3 regions of the Streptomyces sp. NPDC001513 genome follow, and region 3 is predicted to be linked to each of the others. Evidence: riboswitches for the same ligand, from Rfam matches in the RefSeq annotation. Region 3 holds a riboswitch; each other region holds the start of a gene.
The links. A riboswitch is a leader RNA that binds a small molecule or an ion and turns the genes downstream of it on or off. The one in region 3 is predicted to bind cobalamin.
Positions count from the first base shown of each region.

Region 1: it holds a riboswitch for cobalamin, as region 3 does, so the genes downstream of both, metE (5-methyltetrahydropteroyltriglutamate--homocysteine S-methyltransferase) here and ACFYZ4_RS20945 (ribonucleoside-diphosphate reductase subunit alpha) in region 3, are expected to answer to the same signal.
Region 2: it holds a riboswitch for cobalamin, as region 3 does, so the genes downstream of both, ACFYZ4_RS28480 (prenyltransferase/squalene oxidase repeat-containing protein) here and ACFYZ4_RS20945 (ribonucleoside-diphosphate reductase subunit alpha) in region 3, are expected to answer to the same signal.

Region 1 covers NZ_JBIAVU010000016.1:113,151-122,807, forward strand. The annotation lists gene ACFYZ4_RS31780 (MmgE/PrpD family protein) at 1-144, opposite strand, end outside; gene ACFYZ4_RS31785 (short-chain fatty acyl-CoA regulator family protein) at 360-1,790, shown strand; cobalamin riboswitch at 1,848-2,071, shown strand; gene metE (5-methyltetrahydropteroyltriglutamate--homocysteine S-methyltransferase) at 2,241-4,565, shown strand; gene folP (dihydropteroate synthase) at 4,730-5,581, shown strand; gene ACFYZ4_RS31800 (hypothetical protein) at 5,578-9,468, shown strand; gene ACFYZ4_RS31805 (hypothetical protein) at 9,512-9,657, opposite strand, start outside.
Region 2 covers NZ_JBIAVU010000013.1:267,425-277,081, forward strand. The annotation lists gene ACFYZ4_RS28465 (ABC transporter ATP-binding protein) at 1-1,051, opposite strand, end outside; gene ACFYZ4_RS28470 (energy-coupling factor transporter transmembrane component T) at 1,048-2,268, opposite strand; gene ACFYZ4_RS28475 (SCO2322 family protein) at 2,265-2,936, opposite strand; gene ACFYZ4_RS28480 (prenyltransferase/squalene oxidase repeat-containing protein) at 2,936-4,192, opposite strand; cobalamin riboswitch at 4,305-4,436, opposite strand; gene ACFYZ4_RS28485 (MBL fold metallo-hydrolase) at 4,503-5,552, opposite strand; gene ACFYZ4_RS28490 (aldehyde dehydrogenase) at 5,733-7,196, shown strand; gene ACFYZ4_RS28495 (ferredoxin) at 7,196-7,429, shown strand; gene ACFYZ4_RS28500 (VOC family protein) at 7,887-8,261, opposite strand; gene ACFYZ4_RS28505 (TetR family transcriptional regulator) at 8,329-8,952, opposite strand; gene ACFYZ4_RS28510 (glycosyltransferase family 4 protein) at 9,171-9,657, shown strand, end outside.
Region 3 covers NZ_JBIAVU010000009.1:59,591-69,247, reverse strand. The annotation lists gene ACFYZ4_RS20945 (ribonucleoside-diphosphate reductase subunit alpha) at 1-2,014, opposite strand, end outside; cobalamin riboswitch at 2,159-2,291, opposite strand; gene ACFYZ4_RS20940 (GNAT family N-acetyltransferase) at 2,333-2,830, opposite strand; gene ACFYZ4_RS20935 (YbdD/YjiX family protein) at 2,897-3,094, opposite strand; gene ACFYZ4_RS20930 (carbon starvation CstA family protein) at 3,091-5,310, opposite strand; gene ACFYZ4_RS20925 (GntR family transcriptional regulator) at 5,475-6,239, opposite strand; gene ACFYZ4_RS20920 (extracellular solute-binding protein) at 6,529-7,812, shown strand; gene ACFYZ4_RS20915 (sugar ABC transporter permease) at 7,938-8,957, shown strand; gene ACFYZ4_RS20910 (carbohydrate ABC transporter permease) at 8,954-9,657, shown strand, end outside.

The sequences.
Region 1 (9,657 bases), on a different contig from region 3:
GTTCACCGCCATGTCGGCGGCCCGGCGGTCGAGGGCGGGGGGCCGCTCGGTGCCGGTGGCCGTCTCGGCCAGCTTCCAGGCGAGCTGTTCCTCGCGCGGGAGACGGTCGGCGCTGGGATGGACGCGTACCTCGTGCTCGATCACGGAACTCCTCGGGTGCGGAAATCGTCGGGTGCGGAAATCGTCGGGTGCGGAAATCGGGCGCTTCGATGTCTCACCCTTTCCCGCTTTCGGAGCCGGGTCGACCGCTCCAACCTGCGGAATCACTCCCGGGGAATCCTGCGAATCTGCGAATCTTGCGAAAGAGGCGAGTGCTACCTTCGCAAGAGAGGACCAGGTGGAAAGGGACGCTGTCGCCCATGGGACGTACGGTCGGACGCAAGATCTACGCCCACGCGAAACTGCGCAGACTGCGGCGCGAGCGGGGCATGAACCAGGTGGAGCTGGCCCGCGCGCTCGACCTGTCCACCAGCTACCTCAACCAGATCGAGCACAGTCAGCGGCCGCTCACCGCACCCGTCCTGCTGAAGATCGCGGAGGTGTTCGGGGTCGACCCCGAGTTCTTCTCCGAAGCCCATGAGGAACGCCTCACCACCGATCTGCGGGCCGCCCTCGCGGACGAGGCCGGCGGGGTCTCGGTGGCCTCCCAGGAGATCGCGGACATGGCCCGGGACCACCCGGACATCGCGAAGGCGCTCGTGGCGCTCCACCACCGCTACCGCGACGCGGCCGAGCAGGCGGCCGCCCTGGCTCCGCCGGGAGACTCGACCGCCGCGGTGCGCGCCGAACCGCACGACGAGGTAAGGGACTTCTTCTACGCCCACCACAACCACTTCGACGAGCTCGACACCGAGGCGGAAGCCGTCGCGGCGAACCTGCGCGGCGGCTCCGTGTCCCGTACCGCGGACCGTCTCGCGGAAGTCCTCGCCACCCGGCACGGAGTGACCCTCCTCGACGGCGCCCCCGACCGCTCCTCGGACGCCCGCCGGTTCGACCGCGACCGGGGCCTCCTGTTCCTGTCGCCCTGGCTGACCGACGCGCAGCGGGCCTTCCAACTCGCCACCCAGCTGGCGCTGCTGGCCCACGGCCCGCTGCTCGACTCCCTGGTGGACGACACCGACTTCGACTCCGAGGCATCCTCGGGGCTGGCCAGGGTCGGGCTGGCGAACTACTTCGCGGGCGCCCTCCTGATGCCCTACGGGCCCTTCCGGGCGGCGGCCGAGGAACTGCGCTACGACATCGAGCTGCTCCAGGCCCGCTTCGGGGTCGGTTTCGAGACGGTCTGCCACCGGCTGAGCACCCTCCAGCGCACCGGGCAGCGCGGGGTGCCGTTCTCGTTCCTGCGGGCCGACCGGGCCGGGAACATCTCCAAGCGGCAGTCCGCGACCGACTTCCACTTCTCCCGGCTCGGCGGCACCTGCCCGCTGTGGACCGTCTACGAGGCGTTCTCCGCCCCCGGCCGGATCCTCACCCAGGTGGCCGAAATGCCCGACGGAAAGAGGTACTTCTGGATCGCGCGGACCGTGACCCGCGGCGCCCACGGCCATCGCGCACGACGGGCCGAGTTCGCCGTCGCGCTGGGCTGCGAGCTCCGCCACGCGTCCCGGCTCGTCTACGCCGAGGGCCTCGCGGTGGCGGATCCGTCGGCCGCGACCCCGATCGGCCTCGGCTGCCGGATCTGCGAACGCCGCGACTGCGCCCAGCGGGCCAGGCCGCCGGCCGGCGGCCGGCTCGCGGTGGACCCCGACCGTCAGACGTACGTCCCCTATCCGGTGTTCACGGGCGGATGATCTCGAATCGCCGTCCGATATCTGGAACGCTCTGCCCATTCTTTAGTCCGGCCGCCTAGTGTGGACCTCGCAGCTGGTTCGCCCCCGTCCGCCAGGCGGGAGGCGTCGTAAGAGGGAACCCGGTGGGAATCCGGGACTGCCCCGCAGCGGTAAGTGGGAACGACCGCCGTCATAAGCACTGGGACCGGAACCGGTCCTGGGAAGCGACGGCCAGTAGGTGTCTGCCCGAGTGGCCGGCGTGCCCATGAGTCCGAAGACCTGCCCGTTGCCCGAGCGCGAACGATCGCGCCCGGTTTCCCGGTGACCTCGTGGGCGGGTCGGCGTGCTTTCAGGCGGATCCTCCCCGTCGCGTACCCGTACGTACGTGACCGGCGGTCCGCCCGTTCCGGCACCCTTCGCGCCTTCGGCCCCCACCGGGTCCATGGAGACACGCTCGCGAAGGAGAGTTCCGTGACCACCGAGTCCGCAGCCGCGGCAGTACAGGCCACCGTCCACGGCTACCCCCGCCAGGGTCAGAACCGCGAACTGAAGAAGGCGATCGAGGGCTACTGGAAGGGCCGCGTCACCGCGGACACCCTCCGGGAGACCGCCCACGAGCTGCGCCGGGCCAACCGGGCCCAGCTGGCCGAAGCCGGCATCACCGAGGTTCCGACCGGGGACTTCTCGTACTACGACCACGTCCTGGACACCACGGTCATGGTCGGCGCGATCCCCACCCGACACCGGGCCGCCGTCGAAGCCGACGCCCTGGACGGCTACTTCGCGATGGCGCGCGGCACCCAGGACGTGGCCCCGCTGGAGATGACCAAGTGGTTCGACACGAACTACCACTACCTGGTCCCCGAGCTCGGCCCCGACACCGTCTTCACCGCCGACTCCACCAAGCAGGTCGCCGAACTCACCGAGGCCCTCTCCGCGGGGCACGCAGCCCGGCCCGTGCTGGTCGGCCCGGTCACCTACCTGCTCCTGGCCAAGCCCGCCCCGGGCGTGGCTGCCGACTTCGAGCCGATCACCCTGCTGGACCGGCTGCTGCCCGTCTACGCCCAGGTGCTGGCCGAGCTCCGCGCGGCCGGTGCCGAGTGGGTCCAGCTGGACGAGCCCGCCCTGGTGCAGGACCGCACTCCGGCCGAGCTGAACGCCGCGGCCCGCACCTACCGGGAACTCGGCGCCCTCACGGAACGCCCGAAGCTGCTCGTCGCCTCGTACTTCGACCGGCTGGGTGAAGCGCTCCCGGTGCTGGCGAAGGCCCCGGTGGAGGGCCTCGCCCTCGACTTCACCGATGCCGCGGCCGCCAACCTCGCCGACCTCGCGGCGGTCGGCGGGCTCCCGGGCAAGCGCCTCGTCGCGGGCGTGGTCAACGGCCGCAACATCTGGATCAACGACTACCAGAAGTCGCTGACCACGCTCGGGACCCTCCTCGGGCTCGCCGACCGGGTCGACGTCTCCGCCTCCTGCTCCCTCCTGCACGTGCCGCTGGACGCCGGCGCCGAGCGCGACATCGACCCGCAGGTGCGGCGCTGGCTCGCCTTCGCCCGCCAGAAGACGACCGAGATCACCACGCTCGCCCGCGGCCTCGCCCAGGGCACCGACGCGATCACCGCGGAACTCGCCGCGAACCGCGCCGACCTGGCCTCCCGCGCCACCTCTCCGATCACCCACGACCCCGCGGTACGGGCCCGCACCGCGGCGATCACCGACGCGGACGGGCGGCGCCCCCAGCCGTACGCCGACCGCGCGGTCGCCCAGCGCGCCCACCTGGGGCTGCCGCTGCTGCCCACCACCACGATCGGCTCGTTCCCGCAGACCGACGAGCTGCGCGTAGCCCGCGCCGACCTGCGGGCCGGGCGCATCGACACCGCCGGCTACGAGGAGCGGATCAAGGACGAGATCCGGGAGGTGCTCGCGTTCCAGGAGAAGACGGGCATCGACGTGCTCGTGCACGGTGAGCCCGAGCGCAACGACATGGTCCAGTACTTCGCCGAGCAGCTGACGGGATACCTGGCGACCCAGCACGGCTGGGTCCAGTCCTACGGCACCCGGTACGTGCGCCCGCCGGTCCTCGCCGGGGACATCTCCCGTCCGGAGCCGATGACCGTGCGCTGGACGACGTACGCCCAGTCGCAGACGGGCAAGCCGGTCAAGGGCATGCTGACCGGCCCGGTCACCATGCTCGCCTGGTCCTTCGTACGCGACGACCAGCCGCTCGGCGAGACCGCCCGCCAGGTCGGACTGGCCCTGCGCGACGAGGTGAACGACCTCGAAGCGGCCGGAACCTCGGTGATCCAGGTCGACGAGCCCGCCCTGCGCGAGACGCTTCCGCTGCGCGCCGACGGCCACGCCGACTACCTGGCGTGGGCCACGGAGTCCTTCCGGCTGACGACCTCGGGCGTGCGGCCGGAGACCCAGATCCACACCCACATGTGCTACGCGGAGTTCGGCGACATCGTCCAGGCCATCGACGACCTCGACGCCGACGTCATCAGTCTGGAGGCCGCCCGCTCCCACATGCAGGTCGCGACCGAGCTCGCCGAGCACGGCTACCCCCGCGAGGCCGGCCCCGGCGTCTGGGACATCCACTCCCCGCGCATCCCCTCGGCCGCCGAGGCGGCGGCCCTCCTGCGCAAGGGGCTGGAGGCCATCCCGGCGGAGCGGCTCTGGGTCAACCCCGACTGCGGTCTGAAGACCCGCGGTTGGACCGAGACCCGCGCCTCTCTGGAGAACCTCGTCGCAGCGGCTCGCGAGGTCCGCGCGGAGACCGGCACCACGACCGTCTGATCCGCGTTCGGGTCGGAACATCCCCGACCGATGTTCCGACCCGAACGCGGGGACGTTCCCCCACACATGTCACAAAGGAGAGTGCGGTGACTGCGAAGCCCGCAGCCGCGGCAGCCGTCGTGAGCGCCGTCGACGGTCTGCCCGACTGGGACCGCTGCGCGGTCATGGGTGTCGTCAACGTGACCCCGGACTCCTTCTCGGACGGGGGCCGGTGGTTCGACACGGCCGCCGCCGTCAAGCGCGGCCTGAGTCTGGTGGCCGACGGCGCCGACCTGGTCGACATCGGCGGCGAATCGACCCGTCCCGGCGCCGCCCGCGTCGACGAGTGCGAGGAGGTGCGCCGGGTCGTTCCCGTCGTGCGGGGGCTGGTCGCGGAGGGTGTCCTGGTGTCCGTCGACACCATGCGCGCCGCCGTCGCCCGGCGGGCGGTCGAGGCGGGCGCGGTCCTCGTCAACGACGTCAGCGGGGGCCTGGCCGACCCCGCCATGATTCCGGCCGTGGCGGCCTGCGGCGTCCCCTTCGTCCTCATGCACTGGCGCGGATTCAGCCACGACATGAACAGCCGTGCCGTCTACGGGGATGTGGTGGCCGAGGTCGTCACGGAACTCCGCGACCGCATCGACGCCGCGGTCGCCGCGGGCATCGCCCCGGAGCGGCTCGTGGTCGACCCGGGACTCGGCTTCGCCAAGGAGGCACGGCACGACCTCGCCCTGGTGGCCGGGATGGCGGACCTGCGGGCCCTGGGGCGACCGGTCCTGGTCGCCGGTTCCCGCAAGCGGTTCCTCGGACACGTCCTGGCGGACGCGCACGGGACGCCGCCCCCGGCCCACCACCGGGACGCGGCGACGGCCGCGCTGTCGGCCATCGCCGCACACCAGGGCGCCTGGGCCGTACGCGTCCACGACGTACGGGCGACGGCGGACGCGGTCAGGGTCGCGCGCGCCGTCACCCCGTCGACGCGGACAAGTCCCAACAAGGAGACCGGCGTTCATGCGGGTTCTATGCTTGGGTTGTGACAAGCGAAGGCCGAGAGAGCGACGCCGGATCGGCTTCCGGCGCGAACGCCTACATCGGACGCGCCTGGCTCGTGGACGCGGTCGGGGAGTGGACGGCCTCAGGAGCGCGGCACTTGCTCCTCACCGGAGGGCCGGGAACCGGCAAGTCCGCTGCCGTCGACCACTTGTGGGGCAACAGCGGCGGCTGCGCCGCGGTGCACCGGTGCCGCGCCAACGACCGGCGGACCTGCGACCCGGTGCGGTTCGCCGAGTCGCTCGCCGAGCAGTTCAGTGCGTCCTTACCCGGGTTCGCCGACGCGCTCATGCGGGTCAGCACCGAACTGTCGGGACGCCAGGGCGAGGTGCGCATCGAAGGGTCCGCGTCGGCCGAGACGGTGTTCCCCGGGGGAACCGTCATCGGCGTCAAGGTCACGATCTCCAGCGTCTCCGCCGACGAGGCGTTCGACAGGCTGGTCCGCAGGCCCCTCGAACGGCTCGCGCCGGACCCCTGGCCCCTCGTGGTGATCGACGCCCTCGACGAGGCGCTCACCTACCGGACGCACCGGACCATCGCCGAGCTCGTCCTGGACGCGGTGGACGGGGTGCCCCTGCGCTTCGTCGTCACCTCTCGGCCCGACCAACGCATCGTCCGGGCCATCGAGGCCCGAGAGGACGCGGTCGCGCTCGATCTGGTCGCCGACGCACCCGATCCCGACGCCGACCTGGCGGAGTACGCCCTCCACCGGCTGTCGGCCGCCATCGGGGACCCCGCCGAACGCGAGGCCCTGGCCCTGCGGCTGGCGTCCGGCGGCGCGGGGAACTACCTGTACGTCTACCACCTCACCCAGGAGCTGATCACCGGCGTACGCGACGCCGGCGCACTCGAAACCGGGCCCGCTCTGCCCGGCGACCTCGAGGGCGTCTACGAGCAGTTCCTGCGCCGCGAGATCCGGCCGATCGGCAACACGGCCGCGGAGGAACGCTGGCGCACGCAGTTCCGGCCGCTCCTGTCCGTTTTGGTCGCGGCCCAGGGGGACGGCTTCACCACCCCGCAGCTCGCCGAGATCCTCGACGAGACCGCACGGACCACTCAGGACGCCGTCCAGGACCTCGGCCAGTACCTGGTAGGGGCCCCGCGCGGCCCCTGGACGCTCTTCCACCGCTCGTTCGCCGACTTCCTCCTGAAGGGTCTCGACCCGCGCCTCGACGTCGCGGAAGGACACGAACGCATCGCCGCCCACGCCTTCGACCAGTGGGAAGGCGCCTGGGCCGGCTGCGACGACCCGTACTACCTGGGGCATCTGCCGCACCACCTGATGACGGCCCTGGAACAGCCGGACCTGACCCGTTCGCGCGCCCGGACCCTCCGCGACCGGCTCTACGGTCTCGCGTGCTCCGCGGAGTTCCTCGCCGGTCAGCGGGCCGCGGCGCCCCACCGTGAGCCCCACCTGGGCACCCTCGCCCTCGCCCTGGAGTCCTCTCTCCGCGTGGGCGAGTACGAACGGGTCACCGCCCTGGCGCTCGCCTCGGCCCGCGCCCAGATCGAAGCCGACGCCCTCACCCCCACGGAGGCCGCCCTCAGGTGGGGTGTCGAGGCCGGAGCCGCCAAGGCGCGCACCTATCCCCAGGACGTCTCCCTGGTCTGGCATCTGCTGATCCTGGCAGCGGTCGGCTCCCGGGATCCCGGCAACCTGCCGCAGGTGGTGGATCTCGTACGGCGCTCCGGATTCGGTGTCATCGACCCGACCTGGTCCTCCTCCGTGGCAGCGCTCCTCGCCCCGCTGATGCCGGAGATGGACTTCGAAGGATGGAAGGCGATCCTCGACATCGCCGACGATGAACTGCTCGGATACCTGGCGTTCTTCCTGAGCGAGAGCGACAGCGGGGATCTGTGCATCTTCCCTGTTTTCAAGGTGCAGGAGGCGATCGTCCGGGCCCGGGCCGCCATGGAGGTCGTCTCACAGCTGGCCCTGGCCGGAGAAGACCTCGACGACCTGCCCGAACTCTGCGGGTACGTGATGGATGCGCACGAGTCCCACGAGCCCCACACTCGGGAAGGGAACCCGCACAAGTCCTATCTCTCCATGCCGGAGGTGCCCAATTCCGTCCTCGTGACAGAAGCCGCGCGGGGTCGATTCGATGTCGTGTACGCCGAGTTGACCGATCCCGTGCACAAGTACCACTACCGGCTTGACGCGAACGGGGTCTTCCTCGCCCGGATCGTCGAGGCGGCGGTGAGCGGCGACAACGAGGCGGCGTCCGTGCGGGAGCTGGGCGAACGGCAACTCGCTGACGGCACGGACCCGTGGGCGAGCCTGTACTACGCGAGGTTCCTCTTCGGCAAGGGGGACCCACGCGCGCACCGGTTCCTCGACCTGGCGGTCGAACGGGCCGACGCAGGCTTCGACGACGACTTCATGTGGGAGATGTACCGGGGGCACGTCGATCCGTTCCACGGTCCCTGCGACGTCGGTTTCAGGCTCGCGCTGATCCGGACGTTGTGCTCGTCCGGACGGTTGACCGAGGCCAGAGCCCAGGCCGATCAGATCATCGAGGCGGACCCCGCCGAAGTCGTCCGGGCCTTGTCGTACGTCAGTCGGGCGGAGACGGACACGGACCGGGCGGACGAGATCCTGGAGTCGGCGCGGCAGACCGCTGCGGCCGTGCCGGGCGACCTTCGCACCCAGGCGATGCTCGTCCTCGTCGACGGCGATCACGAGAGGCTGACGGGTGCGGTCGCCCGTTCCCTGGTGCGATCCCACGGCACGTCCATGGACTCCGCGGCCCTGTCGTGCCTGGCGTGGGCATCGCACGTGCGCGGCGACCGCGAGCGGGCGGCGTTGCTGGCCGGGCGGGCCCACGAGATGTTCACGGCGAAGCCTCAGAAGCGCCGCCTGCCGCGGACCAGGGACCGCATCGTCAAGAACCTCCTGCGCGCCCGGCGGCCGGACGAGGCCCTCGCGGTGCTCCGGACTCCGACGACGCATGTCGGCTCGATGCTGCTCCGTCTCCGGCCCGATGTCCGTCGAGATCTGATCCTGGGCGGAGAGCTCGAGGAGTTCGACCTGTTGGGCGGCGCCCAGGGCGAGTCGGACGAAAGGGCCACCGCATACCACTCGGCGCTGCAGGCGCAGGCCCTGACGGTGTGCTACCTGCGCGCCAAGGGCGATGTCGAGGGAGCCTCCCGCACCGCCGCGGCCGCTCGCCCCGGGCTCACCACGATCGTCGAAGCCCTGGAGGAAGAGGCACGGCACGGTCCGCGGAGCCACCTCGATGCCACCCTGAGCTACGGCAGCGAAGCCGAGGCCGCCCACGTGGCCATGTCCGCCATCGATCTGGGCGAGCCCGAGCTGGCCCGGACCTCCTTGCAGATCATGGAAGGCTGGGCCGGTCGGGCGCGATGGGCGGCGGCCGGCTGGGATGCCTTCCGCGGGTACTACGCCCGCGACGTCGAACACCTGCAGGATGACGACGCCACGCTGCACCGCGGGTCCCTCCTGGCCGCACAGCTGGCAGAGGCCCATCACCACGCGGGCGACACCGAACGGGCGAAGGCCTCGTTCGCCGAGGCCGAGCAGTGCGCATCCGGGATGACCGATGCGCACTGGCAGGCGAACACCTTCCGGTACATCGCCGAGACGGCGGCCCGGGCGGGCTGGTACGCCGAGTTGCGCGGGCTCCTGCCGTCGGCGACGCAGGTCCGCGGCGCCGCGCTGTCCTCCGTCGCCGAGATCCTCGTGGTGAAGGCGCTGAACGGCGACCGCGAGGCCAGGGACGAGTTCGACGCCCTCCTGCGGTCACGGACCCTCGCCAACTTCGACCACCCGGACCTGTTGAGCCTGCTGGCCGTCCTCAGCCGGGATCCGGCGGTCGAGGACCTGCTCCTCGCCGCCTTCCCGGATTCCTGAGCCTCGTCCCGGTCCCGGACGGGACCGGGACGAGGCTCAGGTGTCAGCCGATCTCACCGACGTCCAGACCGATGGCCTGCCCGCCCTGTTCGACCGAGTCGGCGCGCACGGTGCCCTTGACCGTGCCCGAACGCACGGCACGGGCCCGGACCGCGGCCACGTAGCCGCGCACCTCCTTGACCGAGACTT
Region 2 (9,657 bases), on a different contig from region 3:
TGCCCCGGCGCCGTAGCCGCGCGAGCAGTCCGGGCGCGCCGCCGCCGGGGCTCCGCCCCAGACCCCGCGCCTCAAACGCCGGCGAGGCTGGAATGTGCGGCGAGGCTGCGAGATCGGGGCTCCGCCCCGGACCCCGCTCCTCAAACGCCGGAGGGGCTGAATCGTGCGGCGCGGGGTCCGGGGCGGAGCCCTGGGAGACGGCGGGAACGGTGGGCCCGGGCAGGGCTGCCACCGAGTCAGACAGGCGGGCCAGGAGCGGCGCGGCCAGGCGGCGGGCGTCGCGGATGGAGAGGGGGAGGGGGGACCAGCCTGCGAGGCGGCCCAGGGAGACCACCGGGGGGTGGACCGGGGAGACGGCCATGATCTCCGCCGGGGGCCCCAGGACGGGGGACGCGCCCGGCGACGGCAGGAGCAGCACCTGGTCGGCGTACTGGACCACCCGCTCCAGCCGGTGCTCCGCCATCAGGACGGTGGTGCCGAGGTCGTGGACGAGGCGCTGGAGGACCGCCAGGACCTCCTCCGCCGCCGCCGGGTCCAGCGCCGACGTGGGCTCGTCCAGGACCAGGACCCGAGGGTGCGGGGTCAGGACCGAACCGATCGCGACCCGCTGCTGCTGGCCGCCGGAGAGCGTGGCGATGGGCCGGTCACGGAGTTCGTTGAGGCCGAGGAGGTCCAGGGTCTCCTCCACCCGGCGGCGCATCACCGCAGGTGGCAGGCCCAGGGACTCCATGCCGTACGCGAGTTCGTCCTCCACCGTGTCCGTCACGAAGTGGGCCAGCGGGTCCTGCCCGACCGTGCCGACCACGTCCGCGAGCTCCCGCGGCTTGTGCGTGCGCGTGTCACGGCCCGCGACCGTGACCCTGCCCCGGAGCCGGCCGCCCGTGAAATGGGGGACCAGCCCGGACACGGCCCCCAGCAGGGTGGACTTGCCGACCCCCGACGGGCCGACCAGGAGGGTCAGCTCGCCTTCCGGGATCACCAGGTCGACGCCCTGGAGGGAAGGCCCGGCCGCGCCCTCGTAGGTGACCGACACCTGCTCGAAGCGGATCACAGCGACGCCTCCTTGGGCGGTACGGGTGCCACGAACGCGGGCAGCAGGCCGATCAGGATCGCCGCCGCCGGCCACAGCGGCAGCGTGGGCGCCACCAGCGGGACCACCCCCGGGTGCAGCGCGGCCGGGTCGACGGAGCCCGCGCGGATGAGGAGCGCGGCGACGGCCGCGCCCGAGCCGGCCACCAGCCAGGCGCGCGGCCCCCAGCGGTCGGGCCGGTAGCGGGTCCGCACCGACCGGCGCCCGCCGAGGCGCAGGCCCGCGAGGGCCAGGACCGCGCCGATGCCGAGCACGGGGAGCCCGTACGCGGCGCCCTGCGCGGCCAGCAGCCCGTACGTGCCCGCGCACATGCCGAGGAGACCGCCGAGGGTGAGGACGTTGGTGGTGTGCCGGACGGCCGGCGGGACCTTCGCCGTGCGGCCGTAGCCGCGCGCGTCCATCGACGCGGCGATGGCGACGGAACGCTCCAGGGCGCCCTCCAGGACCGGCAGGCCGATCTGGAGGATCGCCTTCACCCCGCCGGTGGGGCGGCCGCGCAGCCGGCGGGCCGTCCGCAGCCGGACCACGTCGGCGACCATGTTCGGCGCGAAGGTCATGGCGACGACCACTGCGACCCCCGCCTCGTACAGGGCGGCGGGCAGGGACTTCAGCAGCCGCGCCGGGTTCGCGAGGGCGTTCGCGGCGCCCACGCAGACGAGGAGGGCGGCCAGCTTCAGGCCGTCGTAGAACGCGAAGACCAGCTGCTCGGCGGTGACCTTCCCGCCGAACCGGATGCCCTGCGCCCAGGCGGGCAGCGGGATCTCCGGGAGCGTGAACAGGGTGTGCGCGCCGGGGACGGGCGAGCCGAGCAGCATGGAGAACAGCAGGCGCAGGCCGATGACGACGAGGCCGAGCTTGAGGAACGCCCCGTAGGAACGCGCCCAGGGCGCGTCCGTGCGGCGGGCCGCCACCACGTACCCGGCGACGCCGACGATCAGCCCGAGAAGCAGGGGGTTGGTGGTGCGGGAGGCGGCGGTGGCGAGCCCGAGGGCCCAGAGCCACCAGGCCCCGGCGTGCAGGGCGGTGGCCCGGCCGGCGAGCGGGGCCTGCCATTTTCTCTTGTACGTCGACCAGCGCGGGGGATCCTGCGCCGCGGGCAGGCTCCGGCGGGCCGGGGTCACGTCGTCGCGTGCGGCGCCGCGCCTGTCTTTCAGCCCCTCCGCACGCTCGCCCGTCATCGGGTGCGGCGGCGGGATTGCCAGAGGGCGGCCGCGGCCAGGGCGGCCACGGCTGCGATGCCCGCCAGCAGGCCCGCCGACGGGCCGCCGTCGTCCGGGGCCGCGGCGGCGGGCGCCGCCGACGCGCTCGGCGCCGGGGCGTCCGCCATCGGTTCGCCGCAGCCCTGCCTCGGGTAGCCCGAGATCGCGCACAGCAGGGCCGCGCTGTTGTAGCGCAGCGGCTTCGCGACCGATGCCAGCGCCTCGGCCGCCGTGGCCTCCGCGGCCACCTGCGCGCACGCGGTGCGCGGGGCGTCCTGCGGCGGGGCCTCGCCCGCCGGGGCGTCCGCGGGCACGCCGAAGTCGACGACGAGCGCGACCCGCTTGCGGCCCTGCGCCGGAGGGGTGGAGCCGCAGACGGCCTCGAAGTCGGCCGCGGCGCGCGGCTGCGCCGCCTGGTCCGCCGCGTCCTTGCTCACCGAGAAGCGGAACCCCTGCACGGAGCCGTCCTTCGGGCGGGCCATCGAGGGGCCCTGCGTGGCGTACGACCAGCGGCCGCCGCCCGAGCCGTCCCAGAACGACCAGTAGCGGTAGCCGGCCGCCAGCGCCGGAGCGGCGGCCAGCACGGCCAGGACGCTCCCGAGGGCCAGCGCCAGAGCGAGGGCCACGGCGGGCCGGCGGCGGCGCATCAGAGCTGGTTCTTCTTCCGGCGGCCGCTCAGCAGGATGCCGATGCCCACGCCGGCCGCGCCGCCCGCGCCGATGATCCACCAGAGGTTCTGGTTGTCGGACGACTCCTCCTTCACGGGGGTGGCGTCCGTGTCCGCGCCCTGCGGGGCCGGGCCGGTCGCGTTCAGCGCCGCGACGAGGTCGGTGCCGCCGAAGGACTTCGGGTCGGTGCCCGTGGCGTGCGCGGCGAGGATCAGGGTGCCGAGGGCGGCCGGCTTGCCCGTGGACCACTCGGCGGAGTTGGCCTTCAGCCACTCCAGGGCGCCCGCCGCCGACTGCTTGTGCCCGGCCGCGGCCAGGGCGATCACCGCGTCGACGGTGTTGCCGGTGTCCGGGGTCGGCTGGTCGGCGCCCGGGGTCACGGCCGTCAGGTGGCCGTCCTTCTTCAGGGCCTCGGCGAGGTAGCCCGCCGCGCCCTGGGCCGCTGCCGCCGGGTCGACGGTGCCCGCCGCCGGGCAGGTCGGCGCGGCCGCGGGGGTGTCCGTACCGGAGGGGACAACGGCCGAGCCCGTGCCGAGGCCGGCCAGCACGGCCGCGGCGGAGGCGTCGCCGTTCGCGAGCAGCTTGCCGTCGACCGGCTGGAACGCGAACGCGCCCCGGTCGCCGGCCGGCTCGGCGGCGCAGCCCAGCTGGAAGGAGAGCAGCGCCTCGTAGGGGGTCTTGCCCGCCTTCGACTTGATCTCGGCCGGCTTCTCGCCGGCCGCGGTCAGGGCGCTGATCACGAGGGCGGTCGAGTTGGCGTCGGTGCCGCTGTCCATGGCGCCGCCCGGGTTGGAGCTCCAGCCGCCGTCCTCGTTCTGTACGGACTTCAGCCAGCCGACGGCCTTCTTGACGCTCTCACCGTGGCCGCCGAGCGCGGTCAGCGCCTGCACGGCGGCGGCCGTCGCGTTGGAGTCGATGTACGCGGTCGCGTCGCAGTCCTTGGCGGTGTCCGCGCGGAAGGCGGGGAAGGAGCCGTTCGCGCACTGCTGGCCGGCCAGCCAGTGCACGGCCTGCGCGGCGGGCTTGATGCCGACGGTGTCCTGGGCGAGCAGCGCGAAGGACTGCCGCCACACGCCGTCGTACATGGGGTCGTCCTTGCCGTACAGCCCGGAGGGGATGACCGGGGGTGCGGAGGGGGAGGCGGGCGGCGCGGTGTCGGCGAGGGCTGCGGGGGCGACACCCACGCAGAGCACGGCGGAGGCGGCGAGCGCGGCTGCGCTGCGGCGGACGTTCATGGGGGAGGGTGCCTCTCCTGCTGGGGAACCGGAGGCGGGCACGCACTGGCACCGGGCTCCGGCTCCGTTTACCTCGACGGTGCCGGCCGCCGGAGGATCCGGCGGCGCGAGCCGCGCACTTCCGGTACGGGGCATTCCGGCTCCCCGCCCGGGCGGTGCCGGGGTGGGTCACGGTTGCGGGTCAGCGCCGGATTCGCACCGGCTTCCCCCCCGTACAGAAGTGTGGACGACGGCTTCACTCTACCGGCCCGTAGCCTGCGGGCCCGGGGGCACTGGGGGCCCGGGCCCCTTACCGGCCGCGCCGCCGTCCCTACACGGCCCGGTACGTCACCGGGTCGGTGCCCGGGACGGCCTCCGCGCGGCCCTGCTTCACCAGCCGCCGCAGGTGGGCTTCCGCTTCCGAGACGGCGATGTTGCGGGAGCCGTACGGGATCTGCTCCCAGGGCCGGTTCCACTCCATGAGCTCCGCCAGCGCCCACGGGGTGAGCGGTTCGGCCAGCAGGGTCCACAGCCCGGACAGCCGCTCCTCGTGGTGGTCCAGCAGTTCCCGTACGCGGGCGGGTGCGTCGGTGAAGGCGTACTGGTGGGCCGGGAGCACCTCGGCGGGTGCCAGCCGGCCGATGCGTTCGAGGGAGTCGAGGTAGTCGCCGAGGGGGTCGGTGACGCGGGTGTCCTCGGGGGCCTCGTACAGGCCGATGTGCGGGGAGATCCCGGGCAGCAGGTGGTCGCCGGAAAAGAGGCGGCCGTTGCCGGGCAGGTTCGCCGGGTGGGCCTCCTCCAGGTGCAGGCAGACGTGGCCGGGGGTATGGCCGGGGGTCCAGATCGCGCGCAGCCGGCGTCCGGCGAGGGGGAGCAGTTCGGCGGGGACGATCTCCCGGTCGGGCACGGCGGCGCGCAGTCCGGGCAGGGTCCGCATGCGGCCGCTCGCGCGGGCGGCGCGCAGGGGCGCGATGTGCTCCTCGGGGGCTCCGGCGGCGGCGAGCTTGGCGCTCATGTAGTCGAACCAGACGCCGGGCTCGGAGGCGCGGGTGCGGACGACGACCTCGGTGTCGGCGGCGTGCATGGCGATCCAGGCGCCGGACGCCTCGCGGACCCGGCCGGAGAGGCCGTGGTGGTCGGGGTGGTGGTGGGTGATGACGACGCCGTGGACGTCGGCGACGGGGATGCCGAGCGCGGCGAGCCCGGCGACGAGGGTGTCCCAGGACTCGGGGTCGTCCCAGCCGGTGTCGACCAGGACCGGGCCGCGGTCGGTGTCGAGGACGTGGACGAGGGTGTGTCCCAGCGGGTTGTCGGGGATGGGCACCTTGATGCCCCACACGCCTCCGCCGTGATCGGTGACCTGTGACGTGTCCTCCGGCATGAGCCCTCCGCCCGTTGCCGCCCTCTGACGAGAACGTGTTTCAGTAGTAGCCCAAGTCGACCACTTCCACGCTCTTCTGACTAGTCGTTGGATCTTCTCCGCTGTTCCGTCCTGGCCGTGGACTCCTCGAACTAGAACTGGTATCAGTTCTGGAACGCCAAGCCGCAGGAGGCCTCAGCCATGACCGAGCTCGTGGAACACGGACAACTGTTCATCGGCGGGGAGTGGACGGATCCGCTGGGCACCGACACGATCCGGATCGTCTCCCCTCACACCGAGCAGGTCATCGGCTCCGTCCCGCACGCCTCGAAGGGGGACGTGGACCGTGCCGTCGCCGCCGCGCGCAAGGCGTTCGACGAAGGGCCCTGGCCGCGGATGACGCTGGACGAGCGGATCGCCGTCGTCACCCGGATCAAGGACGCCATCGCGGTGCGGCACGAGGAGATCGCCCGCTCGATCAGCTCCCAGAACGGGTCCCCGTACTCCTGGAGCATCCTCGCCCAGGCGCTCGGCCCGATGATGGTCTACGACGCCGCGATCACGGTCGCGCGCGCCTACCCGTACGAGGAGCACCGCCAGGGCGTCCTCGGCCCGATCCTGGTGCGCCGGGAGCCGGTGGGCGTGGTCGCCGCCGTCATCCCGTGGAACGTCCCGCAGTTCGTGGCGGCGGCCAAACTGGCGCCGGCGCTGCTGACGGGCTCCACGGTGATCCTCAAGCCGTCCCCCGAAGCGCCGCTGGACTCCTTCATCCTCGCCGACATCGCGCGGGAGGCCGGACTCCCCGAGGGCGTGCTGTCGATCCTGCCCGCCGACCGCGAGGTCAGCGAGTACCTGGTCGGCCACCCCGGCGTCGACAAGGTCGCCTTCACCGGCTCGGTCGCCGCGGGCAAGCGCGTCATGGAGGTCGCCGCCCGCAACCTGACGAGGGTCACGCTCGAACTCGGCGGCAAGTCCGCCGCGGTGATCCTGCCGGATGCCGACCTGGACTCCACCATCGCCGGGATCGTCCCGGCGGCCTGGATGAACAACGGGCAGGCCTGCGTGGCCCAGACCCGGATCCTCGCGCCGCGCAGCCGGTACGAGGAGGTGGCCGAGGCCCTCGCGGCGGCGGCCGGCGCGCTCGTCGTCGGCGACCCGCTCGACCCGGCGACGCAGCTCGGCCCGCTCGTGGCCCAGCGGCAGCAGCAGCGCTCGCTGGACTACATCCGGATCGGCCAGGAGGAGGGCGCGAAGGTCCTGTCGGGCGGCGGCCGCCCGGTGGGCCTGGACCGCGGCTGGTACGTGGAACCCACCCTCTTCGGGGACGTGGACAACTCCATGCGGATCGCCCGCGAGGAGATCTTCGGCCCGGTCGTCTGCCTGATCCCGTACGGGGACGAGGCGGAGGCCGTACGGGTCGCCAACGACTCGGAGTTCGGCCTCAGCGGCAGCGTCTGGACCGGCGACGTCGAGCACGGCATCGACTTCGGGCGGCAGGTGCGGACGGGCACCTTCAACGTGAACACCTTCAGCCTCGACATGCTCGGGCCGTTCGGCGGCTACAAGAACAGCGGCGTGGGACGGGAGTTCGGGCCGGAGGGGCTGAGCGAGTACCTGGAGCACAAGATGATCCACCTGCCGGCGGGCTATGAGGCGGGTGCCTGATGGGTGACCGCTGGCAGGTCGAGGTGGACCGGGGGGTCTGCATCGGCTCGGGCATGTGCGTGAACCACGCCCCGGACGGCTTCGTCCTGGACTCGGCGCGCCAGTCGCATCCGCGCACCGCGCAGTCGGACGCGAACGAGCCGATCCTGACGGCGGCGGAGGGCTGCCCGGTGGAGGCCATCCTCATCACGCTGGCGGCCACGGGCGAACCGGTCTTCCCGCCGGAGGACTAGGGGGGCCGGTTGGCTGCCGGTTGGCTGCGCCGCTTGGGCTGGGTGTGGGGTGGGCCGGTTGTGCCGGGGCCGGGCGCGCGCCGGGGTGTCTCCTCGGGCGCCGAACGTTTCGGGGGGTCGGAGTGCGGAGGCTTGTTGTGTTCGGCGCCCTGCGGGGATCACCCCGACACACACCCGACCCCGGCCCATCCGGCCCGGCTGCGCCGATCCTTCAGCCCTGCCGCACCGACTCCAGCCTGGCTGCACCATTCGGCTTCGCCGCACAAATTCAGCCCCTCCGGCGTTTGAGGAGCGGGTCCGGGCAGAGCCCGGCGGGGTGCGGGGCGGAGCCCCGGTCTTTGAGCCGCACCATTCCAGCCCTGCTGCACCACTCCGGCCTCCGCCGCGCAAATTCAGCCCCGCCGGCGTTTGAGGCGCGGGGTGTGGGGCGGAGACCCGGCAGTGGTGCGCCAGAGGCTTACTTCGTCATTTCGGCGGCGCTCCGCTCGACGCAGAACTCGTTGCCCTCGGGGTCGGCGAGGGTCACCCAGCCGCCCCCGTCGGGCCGCCGGTGGTCGCCGACGACGGTCGCGCCCAGGGCGACGATGCGTGCGACCTCCTCGTCGCGCGTGCGGTCCTGCGGCTGGAGGTCCACGTGGACCCGGTTCTTCACGGTCTTGGTGTCGGGGACCGTCACGAACAGCAGGGTCGAGCCGGGCGTCTTGAGCAGCGCCTCGGGGTCTCCGGGGAAATCGTCGTCGGCGAGCGGGCTGTCCAGGACGGCGGCCCAGAACTGCCCGAGGCTGTAGGCGTCGGAACAGTCGAAGGTGAGGTGTCGCACAAGAGAGGCCATGCGGCGGACTATCGAACATGATCGCGGCCGCTGTCCAGCGGAATTCCGCGATCCCGCAGCGGCTGCTTCAGGCCTTTTCCGGGGCCGTCAGGTCGATCAGACGGCACACCGTCTCGATGTCGATCTTGACCTGGGCGATCGACGCACGGCCGGAAAGCCACGTGATCAGCGCCGAGTGCCAGGTGTGCTCGATGACCCGTACCGCAGAGAGCTGTTCCGCCGTCGGCGGGGCCTCCAGGCCCATCGCGTCCAGGATGATCGCCGTGGTCAGCCGGGACACCGTGTCCACCTCGGGGCTCACGCTGCGGTCGGCGAAGGTCAGCGCCCGCACCATCGCGTCGGCCAGCTGCGGTTCCCGCTGGAGGGCGCGGAAGGCCCGCATCAGGGTCTCCGCGACCCGGGCCGCCGGGTCGTCCCCGGCCGGCGGGCGTTTGCGCAGCGTGGTGTGCATGTGCTGGAGCTGGTCCTGCATGGTGGCGACCAGCAGGTGCACCTTGGACGGGAAGTAGCGGTAGAGCGTGCCCAGCGCCACCCCGGCCGCCTCGGCGACCTCCCGCATCTGGACGGCGTCGAAACCGCCCCGGCTGGCCAGCTGCGCGCTGGCGTGCAGGATCCGGCGGCGGCGCGCCTCCTGGCGCTCCGTCAGGGGAGGCGACGCCGGTGTGGTGACGGCCTTCACTTCCGCTGTCATGTGTCCCGTTCCGTGTCGTTGCGCGGGCTGATTCCGGGCTGGTCCCCGGTCAGCATGGCAGGCGCCGCAGTCGTGGCGCGAATCACCTGCTCCGCCTCTTACGGTGTAGTTTCCGGCCGGTAGATTCAATGCTCTTCGACGGATCAAGTCTGAAACTTGTTCTACATTATCCGAGCGGTTACGCTCCGGCGAAAGTTGCAGGGAGAAGGGGGCCGAGAGTGACCGCTGAGGCCATGGTGACGAGCCCTTTCGCGGGTTCCGCCGCCGACGGCGACCGCCCGCTGCGCATCGCACTCCTCACCTATAAGGGGAACCCGTTCTGCGGCGGCCAGGGCGTCTACGTCCGCCACCTCTCGCGCGAGCTCGTACAGCTGGGGCACTCCGTCGAAGTGATCGGCGCCCAGCCCTATCCCGTGCTCGACACCGGCGCCTCGCTCACCGAGCTCCCGAGCCTGGACCTGTACCGCAGCCCCGACCCCTTCCGCACGCCCAAGCGCGAGGAGTACCGGGACTGGATCGACGCCGTCGAGGTCGCCACCATGTGGACCGGCGGCTTCCCCGAGCCGCTGACCTTCTCGCTGCGCGCCCGCCGCCATCTGGCCGCGCGCGCGGGGGACTTCGACGTCATCCACGACAACCAGACCCTCGGCTACGGCCTCCTCGCCGACCTCGGCGCCCCGCTGGTCACGACGATCCACCACCCCA
Region 3 (9,657 bases):
GCAGCGCCTCGCGGGACTGGGCGTCCCACACGCCGAGCGCCTTCAGCTCCTCCACCAGGTAGCCGTTCACCTGGAGGAACTCACCACTGAGCGTCTCGCGCTTGAAGAGGTTGGAGACCTGCGGCTCGATGCACTCGTACACGCCCGCGATCGAGGCGATCGTGGCCGTCGGGGCGATGGCGAGGAGCAGCGAGTTGCGCATGCCGGACGTCGCGACGCGGGCGCGCAGCGCCTCCCAGCGCTCCGGCCAGTTCAGCTCGGTCTCGTAGTGGTCCGGGTGCAGGACGCCGCGCGCGGTGCGGGTCTGCTCCCAGGCCGGCAGCGGGCCGCTGCGCTCGGCCAGGTCGCACGAGGCCTCGTACGCCGCGAGCATGATGCGCTCGGAGAGCCTGGTGGAGAGGGCCTTCGCCTCGGGGGAGTCGAAGGGCAGCTTCAGCTTGAAGAAGACGTCCTGGAGGCCCATCGCGCCCAGGCCCACCGGGCGCCAGCGGGCGTTGGAACGGCCGGCCTGCTCGGTCGGGTAGAAGTTGATGTCCACCACGCGGTCGAGGAAGGTCACGGCGGTGCGGACGGTCTCGTCCAGCCGCTCCCAGTCGATCTCGCCCGTCTCCGTCAGCACGAACGCGCCGAGGTTGACCGAGCCGAGGTTGCAGACGGCCGTCTCGCCGTCGTTGGTGACCTCGATGATCTCGGTGCAGAGGTTCGAGGAGTGGACGACCGTGCCCGGCTCGGCGGTCTGGTTCGCCGTGCGGTTGGAGGCGTCCTTGAAGGTCATCCAGCCCTGGCCGGTCTGCGCGAGGGTGCGCATCATCCGGCCGTACAGGTCGCGGGCGGGCATGGTCTTGCGGGCCAGGCCCTCCGCCTCGGCCTTGCGGTAGGCGGCGTCGAAGTCGTCGCCCCACAGGTCGACCAGCTCGGGCACGTCGGCCGGGGAGAACAGCGACCACTGGGCGTCCGCGTTCACGCGGCGCATGAACTCGTCCGGGACCCAGTGGGCGAGGTTCAGGTTGTGCGTACGGCGCTGGTCCTCACCGGTGTTGTCGCGGAGCTCCAGGAACTCCTCGATGTCCGCGTGCCAGGTCTCCAGGTAGACGGCGGCGGCGCCCTTGCGGCGGCCGCCCTGGTTCACCGCGGCGACGGAGGCGTCGAGGGTCTTCAGGAACGGCACGATGCCGTTGGAGTGGCCGTTGGTGCCGCGGATCAGGGAACCGCGGGCGCGGATGCGGGAGTACGACAGGCCGATGCCGCCCGCGTGCTTCGACAGGCGCGCCACCTGGTGGTAGCGGTCGTAGATCGAGTCGAGCTCGTCCAGCGGGGAGTCCAGCAGGTAGCAGGAGGACATCTGCGGGTGCCGGGTGCCGGAGTTGAAGAGGGTGGGGGAGGAGGGCAGGTAGTCGAGGCGGCTCATCAGCCGGTACAGCGAGGCCACTTCCTCGAGGGCCTGGACGCTCTCGTCCGCGGCGAGGCCACAGGCCACGCGCAGCATGAAGTGCTGCGGGGTCTCGATGACCTGACGGGTGATCGGGTGGCGCAGCAGGTAGCGGCTGTGCAGGGTGCGCAGGCCGAAGAAACCGAAGCGGTCGTCGGCGCCCTCGGCGAGGGTGTGCTCGACCAGCGCGTCCAGGCGGTTCGCGTGGGTCCGCACGAACTCGGCCGTGCGGTCGGCGATGAGGCCCTCGCGGTGGCCGACCTCGACCGAGGCCGAGAAGGAGGTGGAGCCCTGGCTCGCGGCCTCGTCGCGCACGGCCAGCGTCAGCAGCCGGGCCGCGAGCTTCGAGTACGCGGGGTCCTCGGAGATCAGACCGGCGGCGGCCTCGGTGGCGAGCCCCCGCAGTTCGGCCTCGTCGGCGGCGGAGCTGCGGCCGCGGAGCGCGGCGGCGGCGACGCGGCCGGGGTCGGTGTCGGGGAGGTCCGCCGTAAGTTCGGTGAGGGTACGCAGCAGCGTGGCCCCCGGGCCCTCGGTGTTGTCGCCAGAAATGGACTCGGCGCGCGGTGCGGAAGGCGCGATGGTCACGGCGGGAGCTCTCCCTCGCTCGGCCCGGTCATCGGCGGAGCGGGGCGCGAGCGGGCGCATGCGGGCGTGGCAGGAACGCGTTCACACCGCATGGCGTCCACCGGCCCAACCGCGAGGCCCGGACGTGTCGGCACCCGGTTCGGTCGAGCCGGGCGCGCTGCCGGCAGGTCATCGGACTTGGTGTCCGGTAGCCGGACACTTCATACCGTTGCGGGACAGTTCCGGATTCACACCGGATTCCCCTGCGGCGACAGCAGCCTTGAGCATACATGTGGGGGCGCCCCTATGAGGCAACCCCCACATGTAGTGTCGGCGTGGCTACAGCTTGAGCCGATACGCCAGAAGTGTCAGGCCCGGGATGGGCGCCCAGTCCCGCTCCGGGACGCGTACGAAGCCCAGGCGCGCGTAGATCCGGTGGGCGCCGGCCATGCTGCGCTGGGTGGAGAGCACCACGGCCGACACGCCCTCGATCGCCCGCGCCCGCTCGACGCACGCCCGCACCAGAGCCTCGCCGGCGCCCTGGCCGCGCCCCTCGTGGGCCACGGCGAGCATCCGGAACTCGGCCTCGTCCGGGCCGGCGATGTCGGCGAGCGGACTCCCGGGTGCGGCGAAGGTCACCCCGCCCAGGATCCGCCCGTCGCGCTCGGCGACGAGCACCTCGGCCAGGGCCGCCCGGCCGGCCACGTCGCGCAGCACGTTCAGGTAGGCGTCGTCCTCGTTGAAGTCCAGATGCCCGTCGGCGAGGTAGGCCTGCGCCGTGATCCCGCCCAGCTCCGCGTACTCGGCGGGCCGTACCGGTCTGATCGTGATGTCCATGCGTTCGAGTGTGCCGGAGGCGCGCGAAGGGCCCCGCCGGATTTCGGCGGGGCCCTCCGGTGTGACTCAGCAGCAGCCGAAGCCCTTGCGGGGGTCGGCCTCGCGGGCGTCCGTGCGGGCGCGTTCGAAGGCGCGGCGGGTGAGGACCTCCGCGTCCGGGTCGTGGGAGCGGGCGTGGGCGACGTACCGGTCGTACGCCGCCTCCCCCGAGAACTCCCGTACGTAGAACCGGGCCCGGGCCAGCACGCTCCGTACGGTGCTCACGCCACCGGCTCCTTGACGTGTCCGCCGCCCGAGTCGAGGCCCGCCGCGGCGAGCTCCGCCCGCTCCTCGGGCGTCGGGATCAGCCCGGCCGGGGCGACGATCTTCGACTCGGTCCACGGGACCTCGGTGAGGGTCACCGACTCCGGCTTGCGGACGGCCTTCAGGCAGGTCCGGGCCGCGTCCAGGAGCACGATGACGATCAGCGCCGCGAAGAGGGCCGACAGCACGCCGTCCACCGTGGCATTGGTGACCACGGTGTGCATCTCGTCCATGTTCTTCGCGGGCTTGAGCACCTTCCCGGCGTCGATGCCCTCCTGGTAGGTGCTGCGCTGCGCGAAGAAGCCGATCTTCGGGTTGTCGGAGAAGATCTTCTGGTAGCTGGCGGTGAGCGTCACGGCCACGTCCCAGACCAGCGGGACGGCCGTCACCCAGGCCCACTTGAGGCGACCGGACTTGACCAGCAGGGTGGTGCAGACGGCCAGGGCGACCGCGGCGAGCAGCTGGTTCGCGATGCCGAACAGCGGGAACAGCTGGTTGATGCCGCCCAGCGGGTCCTTGATGCCCACCCACAGGAAGTAGCCCCAGGCCCCGACGACGATGGCGCTCGCCAGCCAGACTCCGGGCTTCCAGCTGACGTCCTTGAACGGCTTGTGCAGGTTGCCGAGGGTGTCCTGGAGCATGAACCGGCCGACGCGGGTGCCCGCGTCGAGGGTGGTGAGGATGAACAGTGCCTCGAACATGATGGCGAAGTGGTACCAGAAGGCCTTCATGCCGGCCCCGCCGATCACCGACGAGAAGATCTCCGACATTCCGAGTGCGAAGGTCGGTGCGCCGCCCGTACGGGACAGCAGGCTGGCCTCCTCCACGTCCTTCGCTGCCTGGGTCAGCGCCTCGGGGGAGATGGCGAAGCCGAGGTTGGTGACCGCCTGCGAGGCGGACTCGACGGTGGTGCCGATGACCCCGCCGGGGGAGTTGACCGCGAAGAACAGGCCGGGCTCGATGATGCAGGCCGCGATGATCGCCATGACGGCGACGAAGGACTCGGTCAGCATCGCGCCGTAGCCGATGACCCGGACCTGGGTCTCCTTCTGGATCATCTTCGGGGTGGTGCCCGAGGCGACCAGCGAGTGGAAGCCGGACAGGGCGCCGCAGGCGATGGTGATGAAGACGAAGGGGAACATCGAGCCGGCGAAGACCGGGCCGTCGCCGCGCGCGGCGAAGTCCGTGACCGAGGGCATCTTCAGCATCGGCATCGCGATGACCACGCCCAGCGCGAGCAGCGCGATCGTGCCGATCTTCATGAAGGTGGAGAGGTAGTCGCGGGGCGCGAGCAGCATCCACACCGGCAGCACCGACGCGATGAAGCCGTACGCGACCATCCAGATGACCAGCGTCTCCTTCTCCAGCGTGAAGGTGCCCGCGAAGGAGGACTCGGCGACCCAGCCGCCCGCGATGATGGCGACCAGGAGCAGGGCGACACCGATGGTGGAGACCTCGGTGACCCGGCCCGGCCGCAGCACGCGCAGGTAGAAGCCCATGAAGAGGGCGATCGGGATGGTCATGCCGATGGAGAACACGCCCCAGGGGGAGTGCGCCAGGGCGTTGACGATGACCAGCGCGAGCACGGCCAGCAGGATGATCATGATGGCGAACACGGCGACCAGGGCGGCGGCTCCGCCGACGGGGCCGATCTCGTCCCGGGCCATCTGGCCGAGCGAGCGGCCGTCGCGCCGGGTGGAGAAGAACAGCGTGATCATGTCCTGCACGGCGCCGGCGAAGATGACGCCCGCGACGATCCAGATGGTCCCGGGCAGGTAGCCCATCTGCGCGGCGAGCACCGGTCCGACGAGCGGGCCGGCGCCGGCGACGGCGGCGAAGTGGTGGCCGAAGAGCACCCGGCGGTCGGTGGGATGGAAGTCGACACCGTTGTCGAGGCGTTCGGCGGGGGTGGCCCGCGTCTTGTCCACCTTGAGCACGCGGTCCGAGATGAAGCGCGCGTAGAAGCGGTAGCCGATGGCGTACGAGCCCAGCGCGGCGGCGAGCAGCCACGCGGCCGAGATCTCCTCACCGCGCGAGAGCGCCAGCACGCCCCAGCCGAGGGCGCCGACGAGTCCGACGAGCACCCACACGGCGATGGACTTCGGAGAGGGCGAGCCCGGTGTGGTGTCCGGGCCCGCCGTGTCCCGTTCTGTCCCTGTTGCTTCCGGTTCAGGCATGACCTCGTCCCCTCGTCGATCATCTGCGTAAGGGCAGGGAATCTACGGGGGATTGCCCGGTGAGCGTAAGGGTCCGTCCGCATTCCGGTATGTGAAGGAATTCGGTAGGCCGGGGTCCGGCGGGCGGGGCCGGACGGTCTCGGACGGAGGCCGAACGTACGAGGTCAGACGGCGGGGCGCTTGAGGCGGGCGACGAACTTGTACCGGTCCCCGCGGTACACCGAGCGCACCCACTCCACCGGTTCCCCGTCGGCGTCCAGCGAGTGCCGCGACAGCATCAGCATCGGCAGGCCGACGTCGGTGCCGAGCAGGCCGGCCTCGCGCGGCGTGGCCAGCGAGGTCTCGATCGTCTCCTCGGCCTCGGCCAGGTGGACGTCGTACACCTCGGCGAGGGCGGTGTAGAGGGAGGTGTACTTGGCGAGCGAGCGGCGCAGCGCGGGGAAGCGCTTCGCCGACAGGTGCGTGGTCTCGATGGCCATCGGCTCGCCGCTGGCCAGGCGCAGCCGCTCGATGCGCAGCACCCGTCCGCCGGTGGTGATCTTGAGCAGTCCGGCGAGGGTGTCGTCGGCCGTCACGTAGCCGATGTCGAGGAGCTGGGAGGTCGGTTCGAGACCCTGGGCCCGCATGTCCTCGGTGTACGAGGTCAGTTGCAGTGCCTGGGAGACCTTGGGCTTGGCGACGAAGGTGCCTTTGCCCTGGATCCGCTCCAGTCGTCCCTCTACGACCAGTTCCTGGAGGGCCTGCCGGACGGTGGTCCGCGAGGTGTCGAATTCGGCCGCGAGCGTGCGCTCCGGCGGGACCGGGGTGCCGGGCGGCAGTGTCTCGGTCATGTCGAGCAAGTGCCGCTTGAGTCGGTAGTACTTGGGAACGCGTGCCGTGCGGGTTGCTGCCCCGCCGTCCGGCTCCGTGGTCGCCCCTTCGGTGGCCATCGCCGCCCGCCTTCCCGACTCCAGTTTCGCTGCCGTCACCGGCTCCTCCGATATGTGCGGTCACATGGTGACACGTAAGGGGGGACAGGCCTTCTCTCTCCCCAGGTGTCGGTCCGATAACGGACCGGGCACCCGCTCATTAGACCCTTGACACCCCTAAAGGTCTAGGCCAAGCTCCAGCTACTGGTCTAAACCAATATGGATCAGATCCCGGCCCCACGGCAGTACTTCGCGTATGTCACCGCGGCGGGCGAGGGAAGTGCAGGCAGGCATCCCTGAGGAGGGTGGCGTGAAGCGCAAGCTCATCGCGGCGGTCAGTGTCGCGGGCATGATGGTCGGAGTCGCGGCGTGCGGCGACGGCGGCGACGACAAGGCCAAGACCGACGCGGGTGGCGCCAAGGAGATCACCGTCTGGGTGATGGACGGCTCCGCTCCCAAGGCCTGGATCGACGAGGTCAACAAGGAGTTCTCGGCCAAGCACCCCGGTGTCACGGTCAAGGTCGAAGAGCAGAAGTGGACCGGCATCCAGGAGAAGGTCACCACGGCCCTCTCCGAGAACAACCCGCCGGACGTCCTGGAGCTCGGCAACACCCAGACCGCTGGCTACGCGGTCACCGGCGGCCTCGCCGACCTGACGAAGGACAAGGCCAAGCTCGGCGCCGACGCCTGGCAGAAGAGCATGCTCGCCTCGGCCGAGATCGACGGCAAGCTCTACTCCGCCCCCTGGTACGCCGCCAACCGCGTCGTCATCTACGACAAGAAGGCCTACGAGAAGGCCGGCGTCACCCCGCCGAAGACCCGCGACGAGTGGATCGCCGGTCTGGAGAAGCTGAAGGCGGCCGACCCGGCCTCGCAGCCGATCTACCTGCCCGGCCAGAGCTGGTACGTCCTCGCGGGCTTCGTCTGGGACGAGGGCGGCGACCTCGCCGTCAAGGACGGCGCCAAGTGGAAGGGCGGACTCGGCACCCCGCAGGCCGCTTCCGCCGTGGAGTTCTACAAGAAGCTCCAGTCCTTCTCCACCGCCCCCAAGGACAAGGACGAGGCCAACCCGCAGCAGTCCACCGACATCGTTCCCAAGGGTGGCGTCGCCTCCTGGATCGGTCTCGGCTGGGAGGCCGGCGGTGCCGAGAAGGCCCTGAAGGACGCGGGCAAGGAAGCCGACTTCGGCTACTTCCCGATCCCGGGCAAGACCGCGGACAAGACCAGCACCGTCTTCCTCGGCGGCTCGAACCTCGCGATCGCCGAGCGCTCCAAGAACAAGGAGCTCGCCAAGGAGTGGCTGGCCCTCGCCGCAGGCAAGGACCAGATGACCAAGTACGCCGCCGAGACCAAGGGCGCGCTGCTGCCGAACCAGGCCGGTGCGAACTTCACCCCGGCCGCCGGCTCCTTCGCCGAGGCCATGGGCAAGGCCGGCGTCAACGGCAAGATCACTCCGGTCACCGCGGGCTGGGCGAACGTCGAGACCGAGCCGAACCCCATCAAGGAGTTCATGACCAAGGTCCTGAACGGTGAGGACGCCGCCAAGGCGGGCGCGGACGCGGACAAGGAAATCGCGAACCGCATCAACAAGTAGTCCCACCCCGCAGTTCCCGCACCACCCAGCAGTGTGAGCGCACTGGGGGCACGGCAGGCGCCAGGCCGCCGCCGTGCCCCCCGTCGCGCATTTGACTCCACAGTCAACCGCGAGGAAGCCACGCCATGACCGTGCACTCCCAGGGAGCGATGACCGCCGCTCCACAGGACGCACCACAGAAGTCCGCCGGACGGCCCGAGAAGTCCGCGTCCCCGACCGGTTCCGGTCCCACGTCTCCTCGCGGGGGCAGAAAGTCGCTCCCGTCGGGGTGGCTGCCCTACCTGCTGGTCGGGCCCGCGGTGCTCGCCCTCGCGACACTGCTGCTGTACCCGCTGATCAAGAACGTGATCCTGTCCTTCCAGGACATCAACAAGATCGAGTTCATCCAGCGGAAGTACCCCTTCGCGGGATTCTCCAACTACACCGAGCTGATCGGTGACGCGGACTTCTGGACCGTGGTCGTCCGCAGCTTCGCCTTCACCGCCGCCAACGTCGCGCTGATCATGGTGCTCGGCAGCCTCATCGGCATCCTGCTGAACCGGCTCGGCAAGAAGATGCGCCTGGTCCTCTCGATGGCGCTGGTGATGGCCTGGGCCATGCCCATCGTGGCCTCCGTGCAGGTCTTCAAGTGGCTGTTCGACGAGCAGTTCGGCGTCATGAACTGGGTCATGCGCACCGCCGGCTTCGCCGGCTACGAGCAGCACAACTGGATGCAGACGGGCCTCTCGACCCTGACGATCGTCACCGTCCTGGTGGTCTGGGGCTCCATCCCCTTCGTCGCCCTCAACATGTACGCCGGACTGACCACGGTCGGGGCCGAGCTGTACGAGGCCGCCCGGATGGACGGCGCCAACGGCTGGCAGACCTTCTGGAAGATCGTCTTCCCGAACCTCAAGCCGTTCTTCCTCATCACCACGTTCCTTGAGGTGATCTGGGTGTTCAAGGCCTTCACCCAGGTCTACGCGATGAACAAGGGCGGCCCCGACCGCGGCTCCGAGATCCTCCCGGTCTTCGCCTACGTCGAGGGCCAGAGCCAGGCCCACTACGGCCTCGCCGCCGCGATCTCCGTCCTGACGATCCTGATCCTCGTGGTCGTCATGTCCTTCTACTTCCGCCTGATCCTGAAGCAGGAGGAGGAGCAGTGAGCAGCCCCACCACCGCGCCGAAGCCCGCGCAGCAGCTCCGCAAGCGCCGGCCGGTCCGCCCCGCCGCCGTCGCCAAGAACCTCGGCGCGCTCCTCCTCGCCCTGGTCTTCGTCTTCCCCGTGTACTGGATGTTCTCCTCGGCCCTCAAGCCGTCGAGCCAGATGCTCACGAAGGACCCGGTCTTCGTCTTCACCCCGACGCTCGACAACTTCAGCAAGGCCACCGGGGTCTCCAACTTCTGGACGTACGTCACCAACAGCGTCCTGGTCACCGTCGGCGCCGTCGCGCTGGCCCTGCTCGTCGCCCTCGCCGCGAGCTTCGCCATCGCCCGGATGAGGTTCAAGGGCCGCAAGGGCCTCGTCCTCACCGTGATGATGGCCCAGATGGCCCCCTGGGAGGTCATGGTCATCGCGATGTACATGATCGCCCGCGACGGCGAGATGCTGAACAGCCTCCCGCTGCTCACCGCGATCTACTTCGTGATGATCCTCCCCTTCACCATCTGGACCCTGCGCGGCTTCATCGCCGCCGTCCCGGTGACCCTGGAGGAGGCGGCCCAGATCGACGGCTGCACCCGCGGCCAGGCCTTCCGCAAGGTGATCTTCCCGCTGCTGGCCCCCGGCCTGATGTCCACCTCGCTCTTCGGCTTCATCACCGCCTGGAACGAGTTCGCCATGGTCCTGATCCTCAACAAGGACAA